3 regions of the Serratia ureilytica genome follow, and region 1 is predicted to be linked to each of the others. Evidence: predicted binding sites of a transcription regulator. Region 1 holds the regulator's gene; each other region holds the start of a gene.

Region 1 (7,871 bases):
TGACCACCGAAGACATTGCGTCGGTGATGCAGGTGGGCACCCACGGCACCACCTACGGCGGCAACCCGCTGGCCTGCGCGGTGGCGGAGGCGGCGCTGGACGTGATCAATACGCCGGAGGTGCTGAGTGGCATTGAGCAGCGTCATGCGCTGTATGTGCAGGTTTTGCAGCATATCGGCGATAAATACGGTATTTTCACCGCGATTCGCGGCATGGGGCTGCTGATTGGCGCCGAGCTGACGCCGCATTATCACGGCAGGGCGCGCGACTTCCTCACCGCCGCCGCCGCGCGTGGGTTGATGATCCTCAATGCCGGGCCGAACGTGATCCGTTTCGCGCCGTCGCTGGTGGTGGAGCTGCAGGATATCGAGGCCGGCATGGCGCTGTTCGAGCTGGCGGTGCAGGATGTGATCAACGCCTGAAGCCCGCGCGGCATATAACGGGGCGCGGCATGCCGCGCCCTTATTGATCGCGCAGTTTGCGCTTGAGCCAGATGCCGTGGTGCGGGCGCTGGCGCCAGGCCAGCGACGAAATGGTGTGCATCACGCTCAGGTGCGACAAAATGCGCCGCAGATGGCGCTCCATCTCGGTAACGGGCATGTCCGGATGCAGATCCGGCGGCTGCATGATGCCGCTGTTGCCGCTGCTCGGGCCGTCGTATTCCAACCGCTGCTGGCAGCTTTGCAGCGCGATTTCACAGGTCTGCAGATACTCTTCCGCCAGTTTCGGCGTCAGCATGTAGTGCTCGCGTGCCAGAATGGTCATGGCGTTCAGGTGTTCGACGATGAACTGGCTGTGAGTGACCCACAGCCGCATGTCCGCCAGATAGTTTGACGCGAACCCCGGCTCTTGCATCGCCTGATTGAGCGAGGTGAACAGCGCGTTGTGTGCCTGGTTGACCTGCATGCGGGTATAGGCCAACGCGGTGGCGTCCGGTTCCGGTTGCTTCAGCATCAGCCGCAGCGCGGCTTGATCGTTCTCCAGCGCCTGATGGGCATTCTTGCGCAGCAGCCCGCTTTGCCACTGCGGCCACAGCCAAATGGTGCCGCCGAACGCCAGCACGCAGCCGATCAGCGTATCGATCAGGCGCGGTACCAGAAAATGCGAGCCGTTCAGCGCCAGCAGCTGCAGGGTGTAAACCGCCGTGACCGTAAAGCCAATCACCGACAGCCCGTAGTTCTTGCGCGAAACCAGGTAGGCCAGCAGCGTGATCACCAGCATGATGCTCAGCGTTTCTCCCTCCGGCAACTGCAGCTGCAGCAGCCCGGCTGCCAGCAATAGCCCGGCAATCGTGCCCAGCGCACGGTGCTGAATACGCACCCGGGTGGCGTTATACCCGTTTTGGCTCACCAGCATGATGGTGAGCAGGATCCAGTAAGGCTTCGGCAGGTTGAATACCGCACCCAGGCTGCTGCCGACCGCCAGCGTTACGCCCAGCCGCGCGGCGTTGCGCAGGGCGGTGGATTTGAACGACAGATAGCTGACCAGCGCCGGCCAAAACGGCAGGCGGTGCTGGCCGGGCATCAGGTCGCGGCGGTACAGCGGATGCTGGGTGCGCAGCAGGCGGGCGATGCGGCTGAAGTGGTAATAACAAAACTGGCCGACCGGATTATCGGGATGCTGCGCCGCCATTTTTTCCAGCGCCGCCAGCTCGTGGGTCATGGAGAAGCGCTTCGAATATTGATGATAGAGAATATCGTGCGCCACCACGCGCAGCCGGCCGGCGATCACCTGAGCATTGCGGCGAATGATCGCTTCGGCCTGGCTCTGCTCCACCAGTTTTTGCACCTCTTCCGGCAGATGCAGGCTGACGGTGATGTGCTCCTGCAGGTCCATCGCCACCTGAAAGGCGCGCTGCAGGCGCTTTTGCTCGAGATTGTTGGCGTGCGGCAGGAAATTAAGCTGTTGGTACAACAGGCTGATCAGGTCCATCACCTTTTGCTGGCGCACCAGCAGCGGCGGCAGCGCGGTCTGCGGATCGGTGTGCTGGGTCAGCAGCGAGTATTTGGCTTCGAAATAGTCCGCCAGTTCCAGATAGAGCTGGCTCAGCGTCTCGCGCATCGGCTGCTCTTTCCACAGCTTGAACCAGAACCAGGTGAATAAGCCATACCAGGCGGTGCCGATCGCGTACAGCAGCGGCGCCTGCCAGATAGGCACCGTGCCGGCCGTGCTGAGGGCGAAGATGGCGGCCACCAGCGCCGCCGGCAACAGCCGGGCGTGCAGCGGGCTGATTTCGCCGGTGACGCCGAGCAGCAGCGCCAGGCCCAGCATCAGCGCCGGCAGCGGCACGTGCCACAGCAGGGCCTGTTGCAGCAGCACGCTGCTGAAGGCGAACAGCGAACCGCCGACGATCAGTCGTTTAAAGAAGCGCTTATGCGGCGTATCCAGCCCGGCGATATTGCAGCAGGCGGGCACGAGGGAGAACATCAGGCCGAGCTGCAGCTGGCCTATCAGCAGGCCGAACAGCACCGGCAGGCACAACACCAGCGTTTGTCGCAGTGCGTAGTTGATTTCCGGGTGGTAGATCAGGCGGCGCCACATGGCAGAGAGCAGACAAAAAAACGGCGCAGACTGCGCCGTTTTTTCAGGGATTAACGGGTGCCGTAGACGACAATGGTTTTGCCGTGGGCGGAAATCAGGTTTTGATCTTCCAGCATTTTCAGAATACGGCCAACGGTTTCACGCGAGCAGCCGACGATCTGGCCGATCTCCTGACGGGTGATCTTGATCTGCATGCCGTCCGGGTGAGTCATGGCGTCGGGTTGCTTCGCCAGATTCAGCAGGGTTTGCGCGATGCGGCCGGTAACGTCCAGGAAGGCGAGGTTGCCCACTTTTTCGGAGGTGACCTGCAGGCGGCTCGCCATTTGGGCGGACAGACGCATCAGGATGTCCGGGTTCACCTGGATCAGCTGGCGGAATTTCTTGTAGGAAATTTCGGCCACTTCACAGGCGGTTTTCGCGCGAACCCAGGCGCTGCGCTCCTGGCCTTCTTCGAACAATCCGAGCTCGCCGATGAAATCCCCCTGGTTGAGGTAGGACAGGATCATCTCTTTACCTTCTTCATCCTTGATCAGCACCGCGACGGAGCCTTTCACGATGTAGTAAAGCGTTTCGGCCTTTTCACCTTGGTGAATCAGCGTACTCTTCGATGGATATTTGTGGATATGGCAATGAGACAGGAACCATTCGAGAGTAGGGTCTGTTTGCGGTTTGCCGAGAACCATTCGCTGTTATCCTCTGTTGTTATCGCTGCCTTGTGTCACAGGGGTCAGAGTTCCCTGTAAAACCCGCCTGTAGCCGCAGTTATGAGCGAGGGCTACCGGCAAGTTTTGAGGCGTGTCATAAAAATACGCTGTCGCTCTAGCATATTAACTTGCCGTAAGCGCTGCAAGCTACATTCTGTTAACATACCGGTAAAGGAGCCTTTCTCTGGGCGTTTCCCTGAAATTCAGTGTCCCGGAAAGATTTATTGCGGCTCTGTTTGTAGCACAGAGTAAGGCGGGTGTCTCGTGTTGTCTCGCTTCAGCATGATTAGCATCAGGTTACGTTGCCTGTTTCTATGCGAAAGCGTACTCTGATTTTAAGAAATCAACCGGAGTGACGAGAATGCAGGCAAGAGTTAAGTGGGTGGAAGGGTTAACGTTTTTGGGTGAATCGGCCTCCGGCCACCAGGTGCTGATGGACGGCAACGCCGGCGATAAAGCGCCCAGCCCGATGGAAATGGTGCTGATGTCGGTGGGCGGCTGCAGCGCGATCGACGTGGTGTCCATCCTGCAAAAAGGGCGCAACGACGTGCGCGACTGCGAGGTGAAGCTGACCTCCGAGCGCCGTGCAGAAGCCCCGCGGTTGTTCACCCATATCAACCTGCACTTCATCGTCACCGGCCAGGATCTGACCGACAAAATCGTAGAGCGAGCGGTGAACCTGTCGGCGGAGAAGTACTGCTCGGTGGCGCTGATGCTCAACAAGGCCGCCACGGTGACCCACAGCTTCGAGATCCGCCAGCCGGCGTAATCGAGACGGAGCGCGGCCCGCCGCCGCGCTCAACGCGTTTATTCGATCTTCTTGCCTTCCAGCAGCCGCTGCACCAGCGGCGCCATGATCAGCTCCATCGCCAGCCCCATCTTGCCGCCCGGCACCACTAACGTATTGATGTGCGAGATAAACGAGCCCTGCAGCATCGCCAGCAAATAGGGGAAGTCAATCTGATCCAGCCCGCGGAAGTGGATCACCACGAAGCTTTCATCCAGTGAGGGAATGGCTTTGGCGGCGAACGGGTTGGAAGTATCCACCGTCGGTACGCGCTGGAAGTTGATGTGGGTGCGCGAGAACTGCGGCGTGATGTAGTTGATGTAGTCTTCCATCGAACGCACCACCGAGTCCATCACCGCCTCGCGGGAGTGGCCGCGTTCGCCGGTATCGCGGATCAGCTTCTGTATCCACTCCAGGTTGACGATCGGCACCACGCCGACCAGCAGATCGACGTGGCTAGCCACGTCATGGTGTTCGGTGACCACACCGCCGTGCAGCCCCTCGTAGAACAGCACGTCGGTCGGCGCCGGCAGCGGCTCCCACGGGGTGAAGGTGCCCGGCACCTGATTGTAGGGTACCGCTTCGTCGTAGGTGTGCAGGTACTTGCGCGAACGGCCGGTGCCATTTTTGCCGTACTCGATAAAGCTCTGCTGCAGCAGACCGAAGTCGTTGGCCTCGGGGCCGAAATAGCTGATGTGTCTGCCCAGATCGCGCGCCTTGCGGATCGCCGCGTCCATTTCCGGCCGGGTGTAGCGGTGGAAGCTGTCGCCCTCCAGCTCGGCGGCGCGAATGTTGAGCTGTTGGAAGATTTTGCGGAACGCCACGCTGGTGGTGGTGGTGCCGGCGCCGCTGGAACCGGTCACCGCGATAACGGGATGTTTGGCAGACATGGTGGTTGTCACTCCGTGTTGAATGCGCCGGCGTCAGGGGATTATTGTGGCTCTTGTTGACGCTCTCTATGTCAGGAAAAAATGGCGCGCGCTGGTTTGCAATGTCCCATTGTTACCTGATTTTTTCCGTCAGTCATAGAACCGGGCGCCACTAAATTTCTTCCTGCCCGGCGCGGATCTGACCGCGCGGCATGATGTTGACGCTCTCATGCAGTTCCGACCACACCAGCACCACCTCGCCGTTTTTCAGCTGGCGGCGCACGTCCTCCACCTTCTGCTCCAGCGATCGTTCGTGCTCGCCGTAATCGGTGCCTTCACGCAGCACAAAGGATTCGATCAGGCTGTTCAGGGTGTCGGTTGCCAGTTCTTGCCAGGGAATGATCACGTCGGGATGTCCAGAGAAGGGGAAAGCCAGGCCGGAATGCGATGCTCCAGCCACATGTGCGGTTTTTTCAGCGTGCCGCCGACAAAGCCGACGTGGCCGCCGAACTCGGTCAGCTGATATTCGATATTGCGCGGCAGGCCGGCGACGTCGGGGATCACCTCATGGGTCATGAAGGGATCGTCCTTCGCATGGATGATCAGCAGCGGCGTTTGGATCGCCGGCAACAGCGGCAGGGCGCTGCAGCGGCGATAATAATCGGTGGCGTCGCTGAAGCCGTGAATGCGCGAGGTGATGGCGTCGTCGAATTCGCGGATGCGCCGCAACCCGTTCAGCTGTGACAGCTTGAGCGGCAGGGTGTCCGGGTAGTGCAACAGCTTGCGGGTGGCGTTTTGTTTCAGCTGCCCCAACAGGTAGCGCTGATAGACGCGGGAGAAACCTTGCTCCATGCGATAGGCGCAGGGCTCCAGCATCAGCGGCGCCGAGACCACCACCGCCGCCTGCAGCAGGCTGTCGGCGCCTTGCTGCGCCAGATAACAGGCCAGCATGTTGCCGCCGAGCGAAACGCCTACTGCCGCGGTTGGCACCTCGCCGTAGCTGTCGTGCAGCCAGCGCAGGAAGAAACGCGCGTCTTCGGTTTCGCCGGAGTGGTAGATGCGCTGTTTGCGGTTGGGCACGCCGCTGCAGCCGCGAAAGTGCATCACCACCCCGAGCCAGCCACGTTCGCGCCAGGCGTTGAGCAGGCCATGCGCGTAGGGGCTGTAGAAGCTGCCCTCCAGACCGTGGAACAGCACCGCGCGCGGTTTATCGCGCGCCTGCGCCGGATCCTCGCTCCAGGCGAGATCGACGAAATCGCCGTCGGGCAATTCCAGCCGTTGCCAATGCGGTTTCAATAACACGCGGCGGCGCACCAGCCGCGGCAACAGCGTTTGCAGGTGCGGGTTACTGGCCCCGGTCAGGGGGCGAAAGACGTCATGCATAGGCGGAGTAAAAATGTTGTTGGCGACTATTGTGAGATCCCAGGCGCACTGTTAGCTTCAATACCAATAACTGACAATGATACTGCAAAAAAGCGCCTTGGGTGAGGAGCACCCGTGCCATGGAACCGAGTTTATTCCTTTCGATGCTGGGCTTCCTGTGGGTCGCCGCCATCACGCCTGGCCCCAATAACCTGCTGCTGACCACCTCCGGCGCTCATTTCGGCTTTATGCGTTCGCTGTGGCTGATGATCGGCATCATGCTCGGCATGCAAAGCATTTTGCTGCTGGTGGCCTTCGGCGTCGGCAGCCTGATCCTGGTTTACCCGTCGCTGCACCTGATCCTGAAAATCCTCGGCAGTTTGTACCTGCTGTGGCTGGCGTGGAAAGTCGCCACCGCCGCCTATGAAAAGCTGGAAACCGACGTGGCGCCGCCGCAGCCGGTGCGGCTGTATCAGGGCTGGCTGTTGCAGTTCCTCAACCCGAAAGCCTGGCTGATGGCGCTGGGCGCGGTGGCGAGCTTCAGTCTGGCGGGCGATAAGTACAACGGTTCCATTGCGGCGATCGCGCTGGGCATTTTGGCGGTCAACATCGTCGCCGGCGTTATCTGGCTGGCGTTCGGCACGGTGATCGGCCGCCTGCTGCGCAGCAAAAAGGCCTGGATTATCTTCAACGTTTCCATGGGGCTGCTGACTGCAGCCTGTGTATTACTGATTTGGCATTAAGGAGCGGAACGATGGCGGAAAACTATTATCACGTGGTCGCCTTTACCGGTGAGGGGCTGCGCGGCAACCCGGCCGGGGTCTGCCTGCTGACGCAGCCACTGCCGACGGAGCGGCTGCAGGCGATCGCCAACGAGATCGGCCTGCCGGAGACCAGCTTTGTCTGGGATGACGGCGACATGACCGCCATTCGCTGGTTTACCCCGGAGCGTGAGGTCGATCTTTGCGGCCATGGCACGCTGGCGGCGGCGCATGTGATGTTCAGCGCGGTTAACCCGGCGCTGAAGGATATTCGCTTCAGATCGGCCGGCGGCGAGCTGTTCGTCAAGCGCGATGAGCGGGATGGGGAGCGGCTGGTGCTTGATTTCCCCGCCAGGCCGCCGCAGAAAGTCGCCGAACCGGCGGGCCTCGCGGCGCTGCTGGGCGTGCAGCCGCAGGAAGTGTGGCAGGCGAAAGCGCTGCTGGCGGTGGTGGAAAATGAGGCGCAGGTGCGCGCGCTGCGCCCGGACATCCCGGCGCTGATCGCATTGGCCGGCCGCGCGGTGATCGTCACCGCGCCGGGTGACACCGTGGACTTCGTTTCGCGCTATTTCACGCTCGACGGCGGCGAGGATCCGGTGACCGGTTCCGCGCATTGTACGTTGATGCCTTACTGGACGGCGCGTCTCGGCCGCCATCGGCTGCACGCCCGGCAGATTTCGGCGCGCGGCGGCGAGCTGTTCTGCGAACTGCAAGGGGACCGCACGCTGCTCGGCGGCTACGCTCACGTGTTCTTGCGCGGGACGATCGTGCTGTGATTCGCTTTAATATTACCTAAGGTAATAAAGAAGACTTTTTTATTCTTTTATCGCCCGTCATCGCTCAGATA
Region 2 (7,871 bases), 2.2 Mb from region 1:
ACGTTGGAGGTGATGGTCAGTACGGACTGGGTCGGTACCGCGTTGCGGTAGGTGCGCAGTTTCTGAATTTTCTTCATGAAACGTTCCACCAGGTCGCAGGCGATGTCATCGACACGGGCGTCGTTGTTACCGAACTGCGGATATTCGCCTTCCACTTTGAAGTCGATAGCCAGGCCGTCTTCGTCGCGAATGGTGGTGACTTTCGCGTACTTGATGGCGGACAGGGAGTCGGCCGCAACGGACAGACCGGCGATGCCGCAAGCCATGGTGCGATAAACGTCACGGTCATGCAGCGCCATCAGCGCAGCTTCGTAGCTGTACTTGTCGTGCATGTAGTGAATGATGTTCAGCGCGGTCACGTACTGCTTGGCCAGCCAATCCATAAAGTGGTCCATGCGGGCCATGACTTTGTCATAGTCCAGCACTTCGTCCATCATCGGCGCTTCTTTCGGGCCGACCTGCATTTTCAGTTTCTCGTCAACGCCGCCGTTGATGGCGTAAAGCATGGTTTTCGCCAGGTTGGCGCGGGCGCCGAAGAACTGCATTTGCTTACCGACGATCATCGGGCTGACGCAACAGGCGATGGCGTAGTCATCGTTGTTGAAGTCAGGACGCATCAGGTCGTCGTTTTCGTACTGTACGGAAGAGGTGTCGATGGACACTTTCGCCGCGAATTTCTTGAAGTTCAGCGGCAGCTTCTCAGACCACAGGATGGTCATGTTCGGCTCCGGCGACGGCCCCATGGTGTACAGGGTGTTCAGGAAGCGGAAGCTGTTTTTGGTGACCAGGGTACGGCCGTCGACGCCCATACCGGCCAGGGATTCGGTCGCCCAGATTGGGTCGCCGGAGAACAGTTCATCGTACTCAGGGGTACGCAGGAAGCGCACCATACGCAGTTTCATCACCAGGTGGTCGATCAGTTCCTGCGCTTGCTCTTCGGTCAGTTTGCCCGCCTTGATGTCGCGTTCGATGAACACGTCGAGGAAGGTGGACACGCGGCCGAAGGACATGGCGGCGCCGTTCTGGGATTTCACCGCGGCCAGGTAGCCGAAGTAGGTCCACTGCACCGCTTCTTGGGCGCTGGTGGCCGGGCCAGAGATGTCGTAACCGTATTTGGCGGCCATCTCTTTGATCTGAGCCAGAGCGCGATGCTGTTCAGCGATCTCTTCGCGCAGCTGGATGGTCATTTCCAGGTCTTCGCCGTTTTCCAGTTTTTCCTGCAGCGATTTGAACTGGTTCAGCTTGTCGGCCATCAGGAAGTCGATGCCGTACAGCGCCACGCGGCGGTAGTCGCCGATGATGCGGCCACGGCCGTAAGCGTCTGGCAGACCGGTCAGCACGCCGGATTTACGGCAGTTCAGGATGTCTTTGGTGTAAACGTCGAATACGCCCTGGTTGTGGGTTTTACGGTATTCGGTGAACACTTTTTTCAGCTGCGGATCCAGTTCGCGGCCGTACACTTTGCACGAACCTTCGACCATTTTGATGCCGCCGAACGGGATCAACGCGCGTTTCAGAGGGGCGTCGGTCTGCAGACCCACGATGGTTTCCAGCTCTTTGGCGATGTAACCCGCGTCGTGAGAAACGATGGTTGAAGCAACGTTGGTGTCGAAATCAACCGGCGCATGAGTGCGGTTTTCCAGTTTGATCCCTTCCATAACCTTGTCCCACAAGGTGGTGGTGGCTTGAGTTGCGCCAGCCAGGAAGGATTCGTCACCTTCATAAGGCGTGTAGTTTTTCTGGATGAAGTCACGAACGTTGACTTCATTCTGCCAGTCACCCTTGCTGAAACCTTCCCAAGCGTTGGCTAATTTCTCGTTAAGTTCGGTCATTGTACACCTACCTTTGATTGTGGATTTCTAACTCTGCGCGCGGTAACTCACAGCTTAGTGCTGTTCGCGGCCCCCACGCAGATAAATTACCCAGTAAGTCAACCCAACCAGCAGACCGCCGCCGATGATGTTACCAATGGTGACCGGAATCAGGTTGTCGATGATGAAGTTGCTTACTGTCAGATGAGCGAATTGCTCAGGTACCGCCCCTACGGCTTGCCAGAACTCCGGCGTGGCGAAGTGTTTGACCACGATGCCCATAGGGATCATAAACATGTTGGCGATGCTGTGTTCGAAGCCGCTGGCGACAAACATACCGACCGGCAGCACCATGGCGAGCATCTTGTCGGTCAGGGTACGGCCGGAGTAGCTCATCCAGACCGCCAGGCAGACCATCAGGTTAGCCAGAATGCCGAGGCAGACGGCTTCGATAAAGGTGTGATGCAGCTTGTGGTCCGCGGTTTGCAGAACATTCAGGCCCCACTGGCCGTTGGCGACCATATACTCGCCGGAGAACCAGATCAGCGCCACGAAGAACAGCGCGCCGACCAGGTTGCCGAGATAAACGTTCAGCCAGTTGGCGCCCAGTTGGCCCCAGCTGATGCGGCCGCTGGCCTTGGCGATGACGATAAGCACGGTAGAGGTGAACAGGTCGGCGCCCGACACCACCACCAGCATTAACCCGAGAGAGAAACAGATGCCGCCGACCAGTTTCGCCAGCCCGAAAGGCACGCCGGCGGTGCCGGTGGTCGCCGTAATGTAGAAAACGAAGGCGATGGAAATGAAGACACCGGCGGTGATCGCCAAATAAAACGTTTTCAGCGGATGTTTGGTGGCTTTATACACGCCGGCATCTTCAGCGATTTTCGCCGTTGCCGCAGGTAAAATCAGATCGAATGGGCTGTCAGTTTTCAAACTAACTCTCGCTCTTAAGGGTTAAAACAACGCAATGAGATACTAGCAAAGCAGTATAGGGGAAAATTTGATTTGGATCATATGGCGGGGAAGTAGAGCGCCAAAATGGCATGTTTTTAGTGTGGTTTTTATGTCTAATTAATTGAATTTAAACAAAAAACAATTTTTTAATGTTTGCAATTTTTTTTGAATTCACCCGGTGTGCCGAGGGTGTTAAAGTTAAATTTTTAGGCGTTTTGTCGCCGTTCGTCGCTGAAAGTTTAATTATCGGTTAATTATTATTTCACCGTCCGGCAACAATCGCCGGTTTATTTATTCTTATGCTCGTTTAACCGCCTATTTTCCTGCGGGAAAATAAAACAGAATGCGTTGAAATAAACCGCAAAATGAAAACGCCGCAGCGCAGTGCGGCGTTTGACCGGGGAGGGTACCCCAAAAGTGGCGGCACCCCCAATGGCGATTAGGCCTTGGCCCAGTGACGGCGCTTGGCCGCCTGCAGCTTCTCGTAGGCCGCCAGCAGCGCCTGATGGGCCGGCAACGCCTTCAGATCGGCATCGACGGCGAACAGCCCGTTGAAGCGCTCTTCACCGCTGATGGCGGCCGAGGCCGCGTCCACCGCTTCCTGGCCGTACATTTTCACGAACGCGGTATAGTATTGCGCCGCTTCGCGCTCAGGCTCCTGCGCCAGCAGCAACAGCGTTTGCAGGCAACGGTAGTAGTTGCTGCGCGCCGGGCTCAGCACCGAGGCGTTGAAGTCCTGCGTCCATTCGGTCCAAATCAGCGCCTGATCCAGATCGCCGCCCGCCAGCGCCAGCATCGACTTCAGCTCGCCCACGCGCAGGGTATACCAGGCGTTGTCTTTGCCGCTGGCAATGCCCAGCAGTTCGCGTACGCGGGTGAAATCGTCCAGCCCTTCGTCGTCCAACTGCTCGATCAGCGCCAGGTATTCTTCCGGCTCCCACTCGCTGCCCGGCAACGCCAGCAGCGTATCGCGCAGGTGCGCGCCCATGCTGTTGTTGGCCAGCAGCAGGTCTTCCGCCGGGTAGATATCGGACATGCCCGGCACGATGATGCGGCAAGCGTAGACGCCCAGGTGTTCGTAGTCGGCGATGTACACTTCCGCGTCTTCTTTGTCGAAGATGCTCATCAGGGTGGCGAACTCTTCCTGCGTGCTGCCGCTGAAGTTCCAGTCAACGAACGGATAGTCCGCGTCCTGCTTGAACAGATCCCAAGAGATCAGGCCGCTGGAGTCGATGAAGTGCGTTTCCAGGTTGGTGTGTTCCGCCACTTCTTCGTCATCGAAGGTCGGCGCGGTGAACACGTCGAGATCTTTCAGGCTGCGGCCCTGAAGCAGTTCGGTCACCGTGCGCTCCAGCGCCACGCCGAAGTCCGGGTGCGCGCCGAACGAGGCGAAGCAGGTGCCGTTGGTCGGGTTGAACAGCACCACGCAGATCACCGGGTAGTTGCCGCCCAGCGAGGCGTCGTAGGAGAGGATTGGGAAACCTTCCTCCTCCAGCTTGGCGATGGCTTCCACCACGCCCGGGTAGCGGTTCAGCACCTCGTCCGGGATCGCCGGCAGGCTGATGGATTCGGCGATAATGCGGTTTTTCACATAGCGCTCGAACACTTCCGACAGGCCCTGCACGCGCGCTTCGTTGGCGGTGTTGCCGGCGGACATGCCGTTGGAAACATACAGGTTGCCGATGATGTTCATCGGAATGTATACCGTTTGCTGATCGGACTGACGGGTGAACGGCAGCGCGCAGATGCCGCGATCGGCATTGCCGGACTGCAGATCGACAAGATCGCTGGCGCTCAGCTCTTGTTGCGGATCGTAGAAGGCATGCAGACGCTCGTCGAGGATGCCGGCCGGCAGCGCATCGTCCGCCGGGATCGGGAACCATTTCTCATTCGGGTAGTGCACGAAGTCGCCTTCGGCGATCTGCTTGCCCAGATAGAAATCGGCGAAGAAGTAGTTGGTGGACAGGCGCTCGAAATATTCACCCAGCGCAGAGGCCAACGCGGCTTTTTTGCTGGCGCCTTTGCCGTTGGTGAAGCACAGCGGACAATCGCGATCGCGAATGTGCACCGACCATACGTGCGGCACCGGGTTCAGCCAGGAGGCTTCTTCGATGTTGAAACCGAGATCGCTCAGTTTCTGCTGGAAACGGGCGATGGAATCTTCCAGGGCGGCGTCTTTACCGGGGATAAAAGTTTGCGTCATTGTCTTCACTTTTTGCGCGTACTAAAAACGCGCAATGATACGGGGTTTTACGCTGGAGCTCCACGTATTCCTAAAGCGGCGGCAAAGTCACAGTTTTTTTAAGGATAAAGGCCATAATTCAGCGAGTTATCTGTCACGGAGAAATCTAATGAAATCAGTGAAACTCAGCGTGTTAACCCTTTTGTTGACCGGCGTCAGCGCCTCGGCGCTGGCGCTGCCCAACATCACCCTGCTGGCGACCGGCGGCACCATCGCCGGCGGCGGCGATTCGGCGACGAAATCCAACTATACCGCGGGCAAACTGGGCGTCGAGGCGCTGGTCGATGCGGTGCCGGCGCTGAAGAACATCGCCAACGTGCAGGGGGAGCAGGTGGTTAACATCGGCTCGCAGGACATGAACGATCAGGTCTGGCTGACGTTGGCGAAGAAAATTGACGCCGACTGCGGCAAAACCGACGGCTTCGTCATCACCCACGGCACCGATACGCTGGAAGAGACGGCCTATTTCCTCGATCTGACGGTGAAGTGCGACAAGCCGGTAGTGCTGGTCGGGGCGATGCGGCCGGCGACGGCGATGAGCGCCGACGGCCCGTTCAATCTGTATAACGCGGTGGTGACGGCGGCGGATCCGCAATCGGCCAACCGCGGGGTGCTGGTGGCGATGAACGACAGCGTGCTGGACGCACGAGATGTCACCAAAACAAGCACCACCGCCGTGCAGACCTTCCAGTCGCCGAACTTCGGCCCGCTGGGGTACATCCACAACGGCAAGATCGATTATCAGCGTTCGCCGCAGCGCAAGCACACCCGGGAGACGCCGTTCGACGTCAGCAAGCTGAACGAACTGCCGAAGGTCGGCATCATTTACAACTACGCCAACGCCTCCGATGCGCCGGTCAAGGCGTTGATCGCCGAAGGGTACCAGGGCATCGTCAGCGCCGGGGTCGGCAACGGCAACCTGTATAAAACCGTGTTCGACACCCTGGCGACGGCGGCGCACAGCGGCGTGGCGGTAGTGCGTTCTTCGCGCGTGCCGACCGGCGCCACCACCGAGGATGCGGAAGTGGACGACGCCAAGTACGGCTTCGTGGCCGCCGGCACGCTGAATCCGCAAAAGGCCCGCATTCTGCTGCAGCTGGCGTTGACGCAAACCAAAGATGCGAAGCAAATCCAGCAGATGTTCAATCAGTACTGATCGCTTTCTCTTCTGCGGGGGCCGACCGGGGCTCCCGCAGCCATCTTGGCTGAATACAGCATAAAACACCGCGTTAACCCGCTGAATTTCCCCATGTCGCAGGGTTTTATCGTCCAAACAATCGCGACGGCCGCAGAGCCTGTCATCACCCGGCGCGGCCGTTTGCCGCCGACGGGCGAATAAGCGTTGCAGCCATGGGGCGTGAGTGATAAAACCGATGGGTTGGTTAACGCGAGCGTTAACTTCGGGCGTCTTTTCGACAGGTCGCTTTTCTGCGGCGAACAGTGAATGTGGTGAGGGGAAATGACTCAGGTTTATAATTTTAGCTCTGGCCCGGCGATGCTGCCGGTAGAAGTGTTGCGTCGTGCGGAACAGGAACTGTGCAACTGGCACGGGCTGGGCACGTCAGTGATGGAGATCAGTCACCGCAGCAAAGAATTCATCGCCGTTGCCGAGCAGGCGGAACAGGATCTGCGCGATCTGCTGAAAGTCCCCTCCAACTATAAAGTGCTGTTTTGCCACGGCGGCGCCCGCGCGCAGTTCGCCGCGCTGCCGCTGAACCTGCTGGGCGACAAGGCCACCGCCGACTATATCGACGGCGGCTATTGGGCGCACAGCGCCATCAAGGAAGCGGAAAAGTATTGCGCCCCGAACGTCATCGACGTGAAAACCCGTATCGACGGCCTGAGCGGCATCAAGCCGATGAAAGAGTGGCAGCTCAGCGACGACGCGGCCTATGTCCACTATTGCCCGAATGAGACCATCGACGGCGTGGCCATCGATGAAACGCCGGACTTCGGCGACAAGGTGGTGATCGGCGATTACTCCTCGACCATCCTGTCCCGCCCGCTCGACGTCAGCCGTTTCGGCGTGATTTACGCCGGCGCGCAGAAAAATATCGGCCCGGCCGGCCTGACGCTGGTGATCGTACGCGACGATCTGCTGGGTAAGGCGCGCAAAGAAGTGCCGTCGATCCTCGACTACACCGTGCTGGCCGAAAACGACTCGATGTTCAACACCCCGCCAACCTTCGCCTGGTACCTGTCCGGGCTGGTGTTCAAATGGCTGAAAGAGCAGGGTGGCCTGGTGGAGATGCAAAAACGCAATCAGGCCAAGGCCGAACTGCTGTACGCGACCATCGATAAATCCGACTTTTACCGCAGCCAGGTGGCGATCGCCAACCGTTCCTGGATGAACGTGCCGTTCCAGCTGGCCGATGCGGCGCTGGACAAGGTGTTCCTCAGCGAAGCCGAAGCCATCGGCCTGCAGGCGCTGAAAGGCCACCGGGTAGTTGGCGGGATGCGCGCTTCTATTTACAATGCCATGCCGCTGGCCGGCGTGCAGGCGCTGACCGACTTCATGGCCGACTTCGAACGTCGTCACGGTTGATTCCGTCAGCCCGCCCGACGCGGGCTGCTCAGGCTGTTGTCCTTTTGCATTAAAGCGGCTCCGGCATTATTCCGGAGCCGTTTCGTTTATCAGAATTGGAGAGTTTTGTTCACATGGTGGATTCCCTGACGTTACACCCGGTCGCCCTGGTCAATGGCACCGTCAACTTACCCGGCTCCAAGAGCGTTTCTAACCGCGCTCTGCTGCTGGCGGCGCTGGCGAAAGGAACGACCCGGCTGACCAACCTGCTGGACAGCGACGACGTGCGTCATATGCTGAACGCGCTGCAGACGTTGGGCGTGAACTATCAGCTTTC
Region 3 (7,871 bases), 1.2 Mb from region 1:
GGCCAAAGCAGAGGAACCGCAGCTGGCGCAGGACGCGCCGGTGCCGCATATTGCGCTGCCGGACAGCCTCGCCAGCTCGCCGCTGTCGCCGGCGCTCAATCCAACCTTCGATGAGCAGATCATTCACGACACCATGCCGCCGCCGGAAGCGGCGCCCGATGTCGAGGAGCCGCAGCCCGAAGAACAGGAAGCGGAACCCTCAGCTCAGGGGGCGGATCCGGAAGAAGACACCGGTCTGAAAAAGGCGCACGCCATGCTGTAAATGGCTGCGTTACAGATCCCGGAAAGAGCCCAGCAGAAAACCGCGTTCGGCGATCGCCGCTTTCAGCGTCGCCGCGGTCAACACATCCAGCTCGGCGAGGCGCGGATGGCAGTATTGGCTCTGCAGGATCGTCGCGTCGAGGAAGGCCGGGTGGCACATCATTTCCAATGACTCGGCGCCCTGCTCGTCGGCGCGCGCCAACCGCTGCAAGAACAAGGCTTCGGAAATCATTTCACCGTAGAATCCCGCGTCAAACGCGTCGGTGCTGCAGGGAGTCTGCAACGCAATGTCGCGCCGTTTCGCCTCTTCGCGATCGATGCGCAGCGGCAGATCATGCGCCAGCGCGAACGCCTCCACCAGCGGATAAATCTGCGGCTGCATATGCACATGGTGGTGGCTGTCAATGTGCGTCGGCGGCCTGCCGAACAGCGTCACGAACCGCGCGAACTGGCGCTGCAGCTCTTCCTGAATCTCGTCCAGCGGCAGCTCGCCGGCCTCGGCGCGGCGCCACAGCCATTTGCCCAGTTCGCCGCGCTCGTTGACCAGCGAAGGCATGGCGCCCAGCGGCCTGCCATGGGTCAAAACGAAGTGCAGCCCGATCGGCAATCCGGGATATTGTCGGCTGAGCGCTGCAGCATGCTCCGCGCCACCGCCGTTCACCATCGCCGTGGTGGAGGAAACGACGCCATGCTGATACGCCTCGATAACGCCATAGTTCTGTCCTTTGCTCAGACCGAAATCGTCGGCATTCACGATCAGTAGTTTTTCCATAGTGGCTCCCGCGGGATGAATTTTTGGCAAGGGAGGGCCGACCGACCGGTGCGGCATTCCCCTTCGCTAAGATAAAAATCAAATGATTAACCGACCGGCGCCCTGAAGCTCATCGGCATATCGGCGTTGATACTGATCGGGAGCGGCCCTAAAGAGGGCCGTAACACTTTTTTCGGTAGTTGCCTGGGGTCACGTCGGTGAGCCGCTTGAAGTTTTTAATGAACAGGCTGACGTCGCCATAGCCGGAATCAAAGGCGATGTCGGAGACCGAATAGTTGGTGACCTCCAGCTGCGTCTTGGCGAAGTTGATGCGGATCTCATTGATCACCTGCATCGGCGTCTTCTGGTAGTAGCGCCGCATCGCCCGGGTCAGGTACTCCTGAGTTTTCCCCGACAGCGCCACCATGTTCGCCAGCGCCCTTTCGCCGAACATCGCCTTGTCATGCATGCCGGCGAGGGTGTTCTTCAGCCACTGCGGGATATCATCACCGCCGTCGGTGTCTTCTTTATAGTGACGAATGCGGCTGATCACGTAGAAGGTCAGCGTTTCGAGGAATTCGGCGAAATCGTCCTCGCGAAACTGCGGCGAACTCACCACCGATTCGATATAGGCCAAAAACTCGCTTCTCAGGCTGTAGGCCTGCGAGGCGACAAAGCAGCGCGGCAGTTGCTGCAAATAGTGCTCTTCAAAAAACGCTTTGCTGACCGCCACGTTGAAGATTTTCGTCGCGCCGAACTCGTAAAAGCTCTGGTGGTAGGAGCCGATGGGGATAAAGACGAAATCCCCGCGTTCCAGCAGCACCCGCTTGCCGTTGATCTCCTGATAGCATTTGCCGCTCAGCACGATGGTGAATTCGTAATAGTCGTGCTGATGCAGCCCGGTGGCGCTTTCCACCTTGTTGTAGATGAACAGGTGAAAGTCTTTGCAGTTAAAGAAATCCTGCTCGCGAATCAGCTTCACGTCGTTCGCACTCAGCGAAATTCGGTTATCGGACACGGCGCCGGCCTCCCGTTAGTCAAATCCGTTGCGTCTGGCCGCCTCGGCAAACCAGTAGCCGCTTTTTTTGATGGTGCGCCGCTGCTCCGCCCGATCCAGCCGCACCAGCCCATAACGATTCTTGTAGGCGTTCAGCCAGGACCAGCAGTCGATAAAGGTCCACAGATGATAGCCCTTGCACTGCGAGCCTTCCGCCAGCGCGCGGTGCAGCCACTTCAGGTGATCGCGAATAAACTCGATGCGGTAATCGTCCTCCACCCGCCCATCGGCGCCGATAAACGCCTCTTCGCCCTCAACGCCCATGCCATTTTCGGAAATATAACAAGGCAGATTGCCGTAGTTCTCTTTCAGATCCATCAGAATGTCGTACAGCCCCTTCTCATAGATCTCCCAGCCGCGATGCGGATTGATTTTGCGGCCCGGCATTGCATAGTAACTGAACAAGTCCTCCGGCAGCGCGATCGGCTCCCCGGCGCGGCGCCCCTCTTTCGCCTGTACCCTGCGCGGCTGGTAGTAGTTGACGCCGAGGATATCCACCACGCCGCCTTCGATCAATTGCGCGTCCTGCGGTTCGCAGTAAGGCATCAGCCCATGCTGCGCCAATAGATGCAGCAACGCCGCCGGATAACGCCCTTTGGCGACCGGGTCGAGAAAGCTGCGATTGAGCAACAGATCGGCGTCGTGTGCGGCCTGCAGATCCTCCGGCGCGTCGGAGCGCGGATAGGTTGGGCTCAGGTTCAAAATGATGCCGATGCTCCCCGGCAGCCCCCGCGCTCTGAAACGCTGCACCGCCATGGCGTGCGCCAGCACGCTGTGATACGCCACGGTGACCGCCCGTTTGAAGTCCACCACGCAAGGGTAGTGCAAGTCATTCAGGTAACCGGCCTCTACCGGCACGATCGGCTCGTTGAAGGTGAACCAGTGGGTAACCCGATCGCCAAACAGGCCGAAGCAGATGTCGGAGTAACGCGCATAGGCGTCGATCACCGCCCGGCTTTCCCAGCCGCCGCGCTGCTGCATGCACAGCGGCATATCGAAGTGGTAGAGATTGATAAACGGGGTGATGCCCTGCGCCAACAGCTCATCGATCATCGCGTTGTAGAATGCCGCCGCCTGCGGGTTCACCTCGCCGTCGCCGTCCGGGATCAGCCGTGACCACGAGATCGAGGTTCTGAAGGTATTGTGGCCCAGCGTTTTGAGCAGCCCGATATCGGTGCGGAAATGGTCATAAAAGGTCGAGGCCTCGGCCGGCCCCACCCGATCGTGAAAGCGCTCGGGCGCGATCTCGTACCAATAGTCAAAGATGTTGCGGCTCTTGCCATCGCGCGCGGCCGCCCCTTCAGACTGCGGCGCGGAGGTGGCGCTGCCCCACCAAAACCCGTCGGCAAATTGATATTCCATATTTGCGTCCCTCGCGGGGCGACCGCGCCGCCCCGTTCCACAGTTAGAATTTCAGCGCCTTGGCGATGTCTTCTTCGCTTTCCGTCGCCGCATCGATCTGGCTTTGCGCCTTGTTGGAAATCGCCACGAACGGCAGATAAATCACGGTGGCGACCGCCAGGTTGAACAAGCTCAGCAACAGGGCCATGATGCTGCCGTTGGTGTTGAAGAACGCTCCCAGGCCGACCGGCATGGTCCAGGGCGCGATGTTAGTGATCGGCGGGATCAGCCCGGAGTAGTAAGCCAGCGAGGTGATGAGGGTCAGCACCGGCTGCACCAGGATGAACGGAATAAACATCACCGGGTTCATGATCACCGGCAAACCGAACAGGATAGGTTCGTTGATCTGGAAAATGCCGGATGGCGTCGCCAGTTTGGCGACCTGGCGGTAATCTTCGCGGCGCGAGGCGATGAAGATGGCGATGATCAGGCCCAGCGTCGAACCGGTGCCGCCGAGGTAAATATAAGAGTCGACGAACGGTTTCGCCCACATGTGGAACTCTTTGCCGGCGGCCACCGCCGCCTCGACCGAACCGTATTTATTGTACAGCTCCACGTTTTCCAGCGCGAAAGGCGTCATGATGCCGCTGTCCAGCGCCGCCAGCGCCATGGAACCGTGTACCCCAAAGAACCACAGCAGCGAAGAGAAAAGCACGTATACCCAGCCCACTACGCTGCCCATCTTGGCCAGCGGCGCCGAAATGCCGTCCATGATGATCTGGTGGAAGTTGGTGCCCCAGTGCGCCAGCGCGAACGCCACCAGCCCCATGATGGAGAGGATGATGAAGCCAGGGATCAGCGCCGAGAAGGAGCGCGACACCGAAGCCGGCACGCTGTCCGGCAGGCTGATCACCCAGTTGCGCCGCACGATGAAGGCAAACATCTCAGCCACCGCCAGCCCGATCACCATACCGGAAATGATGTTGGCGCCGCCCAGCCAATTGGCGCCCACCGCATAGGCCTCGCCGACGTTGAACGGCGTGACGGTCATGAAGGCCGCCACCGCCAGCAACGCCGAGGCCAGGGGATCGACCTTGCGCTCTTCGGCCAGCGCCATGCTGATAAAGAACGGCGTCATCAGGGACATGATCCCCAACGTACCGTTGTAAACGCTGCCGCCAATACTCTTCAGGCTATTGAGCGTCTCGATGGTGGAGGCGTCCAATCGCACGCCCAGCGAATAGAAGAACGATCCCTCGCCAAAGCTCAGGAACACGTTGTTGATCAACACGAACATCGCCCCGGTCAAGGTCAGCGGCATCAGGCGGATAAAGCCGTTTTTGATGGCGTTGACGTGGGGCTGCTTACCGATTTTTACGGCGAAAGGCAGGATAACCTTCTCGAGCGAGGCAATGAGGGTATTCACGGCGGCCTCCTGTTATTGGTTGGCTTTCTTGATGGCGGCCACCGCGGCCTTCAGCACGCCCAGCCCATCGACCTTGCCGTACAGCAGCGGATCGATGACTTCAACAGGTTTATTGGGCAACTGTTTCTGCACTTCCGGCAGGGTGTAGGCGATCTGCGGCCCCAGCAGGATCAGATCCGCTTCAACCCCCTTCTCCGCGGCCAGCGCTTCCGGATAGGCGGCGATGATCACCGGTACTTCATATTTTTCGGCCTGTGCCTTCATTTTTGATACCAACAGGGAAGTGGACATACCGGCAGAACAAAACAGATAGATTTTTTTCTTTTCCATACCAAGCACCTCAGATAATCAAAAAAACCCGGTGTTATTTGTATGCCAGATGCAATCACGATTTCTTCACGCACATTCCTTATGAAAATTTCCGTCACGTTGCCCTGGTTACAGACAGTATACGGAGCATGAAAAAAGGATCGGTAAGCCAGAAGGAGACAGAACCGTCTCTCATTGACCTGATGGATTGACCCTCTTCACATTTCGCACAAAAAAATAGTGTGACCGGGCTCTCAAATAACCGATAAAAACTCAGAATATTCGTAATAAATAATCAAATAACAATTATAAACAGCAAGTTATAAACTCGCTGAGAATTTAAGGGTTTATTTGCGTCTGAACAAACGGCGAGGGAATAAAAATAGTTCAAGCTTGATTCGCCTGCTGCCATCTGAACGCGATGGCAGGTGAAGAGGATTACGTGGGCAGACGCAGCAACTCAATCACCGTGGCCAGCGCCACGGAATGGTTTCTGCGGTTGGGGTAATAGAGGTAAAAACCGGGAAACGGCGCGCACCAATCGGCCAGCACCCGCCGCAGCCGCCCGCTCGCCAGATATTCTTCCACCTCCTGCTCGATGGCAAAAGCGATGCCGACGTTCGCCAGCGCCGCCTGCACCATCATCCTGCCATCATCGAGTATCAACGGGCTGTTGACCGCCACGGAAAATCGCTGCTCCCCCTGCTGAAAAGCCCATTTGTAGCGCTCGCCCGAAGAGGCCTTGCGCCAACCGATGCAGCGATGCTGCAGTAAATCCTGCGGATGCGTCGGTTCACCGTGCCGTTGAAAGTAATCCGGCGTGGCGACGATGGCAAAACGCAGATCCGGCGTCAGGCGCACCGCGCGCATATCGTTGTGCAGATCCTCGCCGAGCCGGATGCCGGCGTCAAAGCCCTGCTCGACGATGTTGGCGAACCCCTCGTCCGCCACCACTTCCAGCGTAATGCCGGGGTATTCGCTGGCCAGCCGTCCCAGATGCGGCACGATGGCGAGATCGATCGCCGAACGCGGCGCGTTGATACGCACCAGGCCGCGTGGCCCTTCGCGAAACGCATTCAGGCTCTCCAGCGCGGCGTCGATGTCGGTAAAAGCCGGCACCAGCTGCGCCAGCAGATGCTCTCCGGCCTCCGTCGGCGAGACGTTACGGGTGGTGCGGTTCAGCAGGCGAATGCCCACCTGCGCTTCAAGTTCGCGCAGGGTGTGGGTCAGCGTCGGCGGCGTCACGCCCAATCGGGCGGCGGCGCGGCGGAAGCTGCGTTCACTGGCGATAGCCACGAAGGCCGCCAGGCCGGACAGTTCGGGTTTCTTCATGCTATTGATATAAATTATCTAATAGTGAGATGAATTTTTAGCGGATAGTTATCCGTCATCTAACAACATAGCATTGCGATCGAACCCATTACCAGGTATCGATGCGATGATTAATGCTACAGCTCCAACCCATGAAACGCCGCGCCGTCTGGCGGGCAAAGTCGTACTGGTGAGCGGCGGCGGCACCGGCATCGGCCGCTCCGCCGCGCTGGCATATGCCCGCGAAGGCGCCAACGTGGCGCTGGCCGGCCGGCGCGCGGCGGAGATCGAAGCCACGGCGCGCGATATCGCGCTGGCTGGCGGCGATGCCCTGCCCATCGTGACCGACGTCTCCCAAGAAGACGATATCCGCCGGCTACTCGCCGCGGTGACCGCCCACTACGGCCGGCTCGACGTCGCTTTCAACAACGCCGGCATCATCGGCAACTTCGCCCCCATCACCGAACAGAGCAGCGAGGATTTTGACCGGGTGATTGCCATTAACCTCAGAGGCGTCTGGCTGGCGATGAAATACGAGATTGAAACCTTCCTGGCTCAGCGGTCGGGCGGCGTGATCATCAACACCTCCTCCTGGCTGACCCACGGCGCGCTGGCCGGCTCATCCAGCTACTCCGCCAGCAAAGGGGCGCTCGATGCGATGATCCGCGCGGTGGCGCTCGAATACAGCGGCCAGGGCATCCGCGTCAACAACATCAACCCCGGCATCATCGACACGCCGATGGCGCGCGGCAGCGTAGCCGACAGCGCGGCGTTCGCGCCCTTTATCGCCCATACGCCCGCCGGCCGCCTGGGCGAATCGGAAGACATCGGCGATGTGGCGCTGTGGTTGGCGACGGACGAGGCCCGCTTCATCACCGGCCAAAGCCTGCTGGTGGACGGCGGTTACACCATCGCCGGCATGCGCTGAGGAGACGATGCCATGAACTACGTTCGGCTTGGCGACAGCGGCCTGAAAGTGTCTCGTCTCTGCCTGGGCTGCATGACCTATGGCGATCCGGCCTGGCGCCCCTGGGTGCTGAAGGAAGATGAAGCGCGCCCCTTTATCCGCGAAGCGCTGGAAGCGGGCATCAATTTTTTCGATACCGCCAACATTTACTCCGGCGGAGAAAGCGAGCGCATTCTCGGCCGCGCCCTGAAGGCGTTCGCCCGCCGCGAAGACGTGGTGATCGCCACCAAGGCCTACTTTCCGATGGACGCGCAGCCGAACAGCCGAGGGCTGTCGCGCAAGCACCTGCTGCACAGCGTCGACGCCTCTTTGCAGCGGTTGGGGACGGATTACCTCGATCTGTTTGTACTGCACCGCTTCGACACCGAAACGCCGATCGAAGAAACCGCCGACACCCTCGACGGCCTGGTACGGGCGGGCAAGATCCGCTATCTCGGCGCCTCCTCGC

Evidence for each region. The regulator CRP, encoded in region 1, controls carbon source genes, mostly activating them, when cyclic AMP is high. The targets are predictions, from matches to a motif close to ATGTGANNNNNNTCACAT.
Region 2: a site for CRP is predicted at 2,813-2,830, ahead of focA (formate transporter FocA). Genes of this name have one in related genera too.
Region 3: a site for CRP is predicted at 5,352-5,369, ahead of J0X03_RS19925 (PTS sugar transporter subunit IIB). Genes of this name have one in related genera too.

What each region holds. Positions count from the first base shown of each region.
Region 1 covers NZ_CP071320.1:309,558-317,428, forward strand. The annotation lists gene argD (bifunctional acetylornithine/succinyldiaminopimelate transaminase) at 1-422, shown strand, start outside; gene J0X03_RS01400 (YccS/YhfK family putative transporter) at 463-2,541, opposite strand; gene crp (cAMP-activated global transcriptional regulator CRP) at 2,592-3,224, opposite strand; gene J0X03_RS01410 (OsmC family protein) at 3,607-4,014, shown strand; gene J0X03_RS01415 (phosphoribulokinase) at 4,053-4,922, opposite strand; gene J0X03_RS01420 (YheU family protein) at 5,074-5,307, opposite strand; gene J0X03_RS01425 (hydrolase) at 5,304-6,284, opposite strand; gene J0X03_RS01430 (LysE family translocator) at 6,404-7,006, shown strand; gene J0X03_RS01435 (PhzF family phenazine biosynthesis protein) at 7,018-7,800, shown strand.
Region 2 covers NZ_CP071320.1:3,246,051-3,253,921, reverse strand. The annotation lists gene pflB (formate C-acetyltransferase) at 1-1,832, opposite strand, end outside; gene focA (formate transporter FocA) at 1,887-2,747, opposite strand; gene ycaO (30S ribosomal protein S12 methylthiotransferase accessory factor YcaO) at 3,208-4,971, opposite strand; gene ansB (L-asparaginase 2) at 5,120-6,166, shown strand; gene serC (3-phosphoserine/phosphohydroxythreonine transaminase) at 6,470-7,555, shown strand; gene aroA (3-phosphoshikimate 1-carboxyvinyltransferase) at 7,669-7,871, shown strand, end outside.
Region 3 covers NZ_CP071320.1:4,190,805-4,198,675, forward strand. The annotation lists gene J0X03_RS19900 (MFS transporter) at 1-262, shown strand, start outside; gene chbG (chitin disaccharide deacetylase) at 272-1,033, opposite strand; gene chbR (transcriptional regulator ChbR) at 1,182-2,030, opposite strand; gene J0X03_RS19915 (glycoside hydrolase family 1 protein) at 2,046-3,431, opposite strand; gene chbC (PTS N,N'-diacetylchitobiose transporter subunit IIC) at 3,475-4,836, opposite strand; gene J0X03_RS19925 (PTS sugar transporter subunit IIB) at 4,849-5,166, opposite strand; gene J0X03_RS19930 (LysR family transcriptional regulator) at 5,584-6,477, opposite strand; gene J0X03_RS19935 (SDR family NAD(P)-dependent oxidoreductase) at 6,647-7,384, shown strand; gene J0X03_RS19940 (aldo/keto reductase) at 7,397-7,871, shown strand, end outside.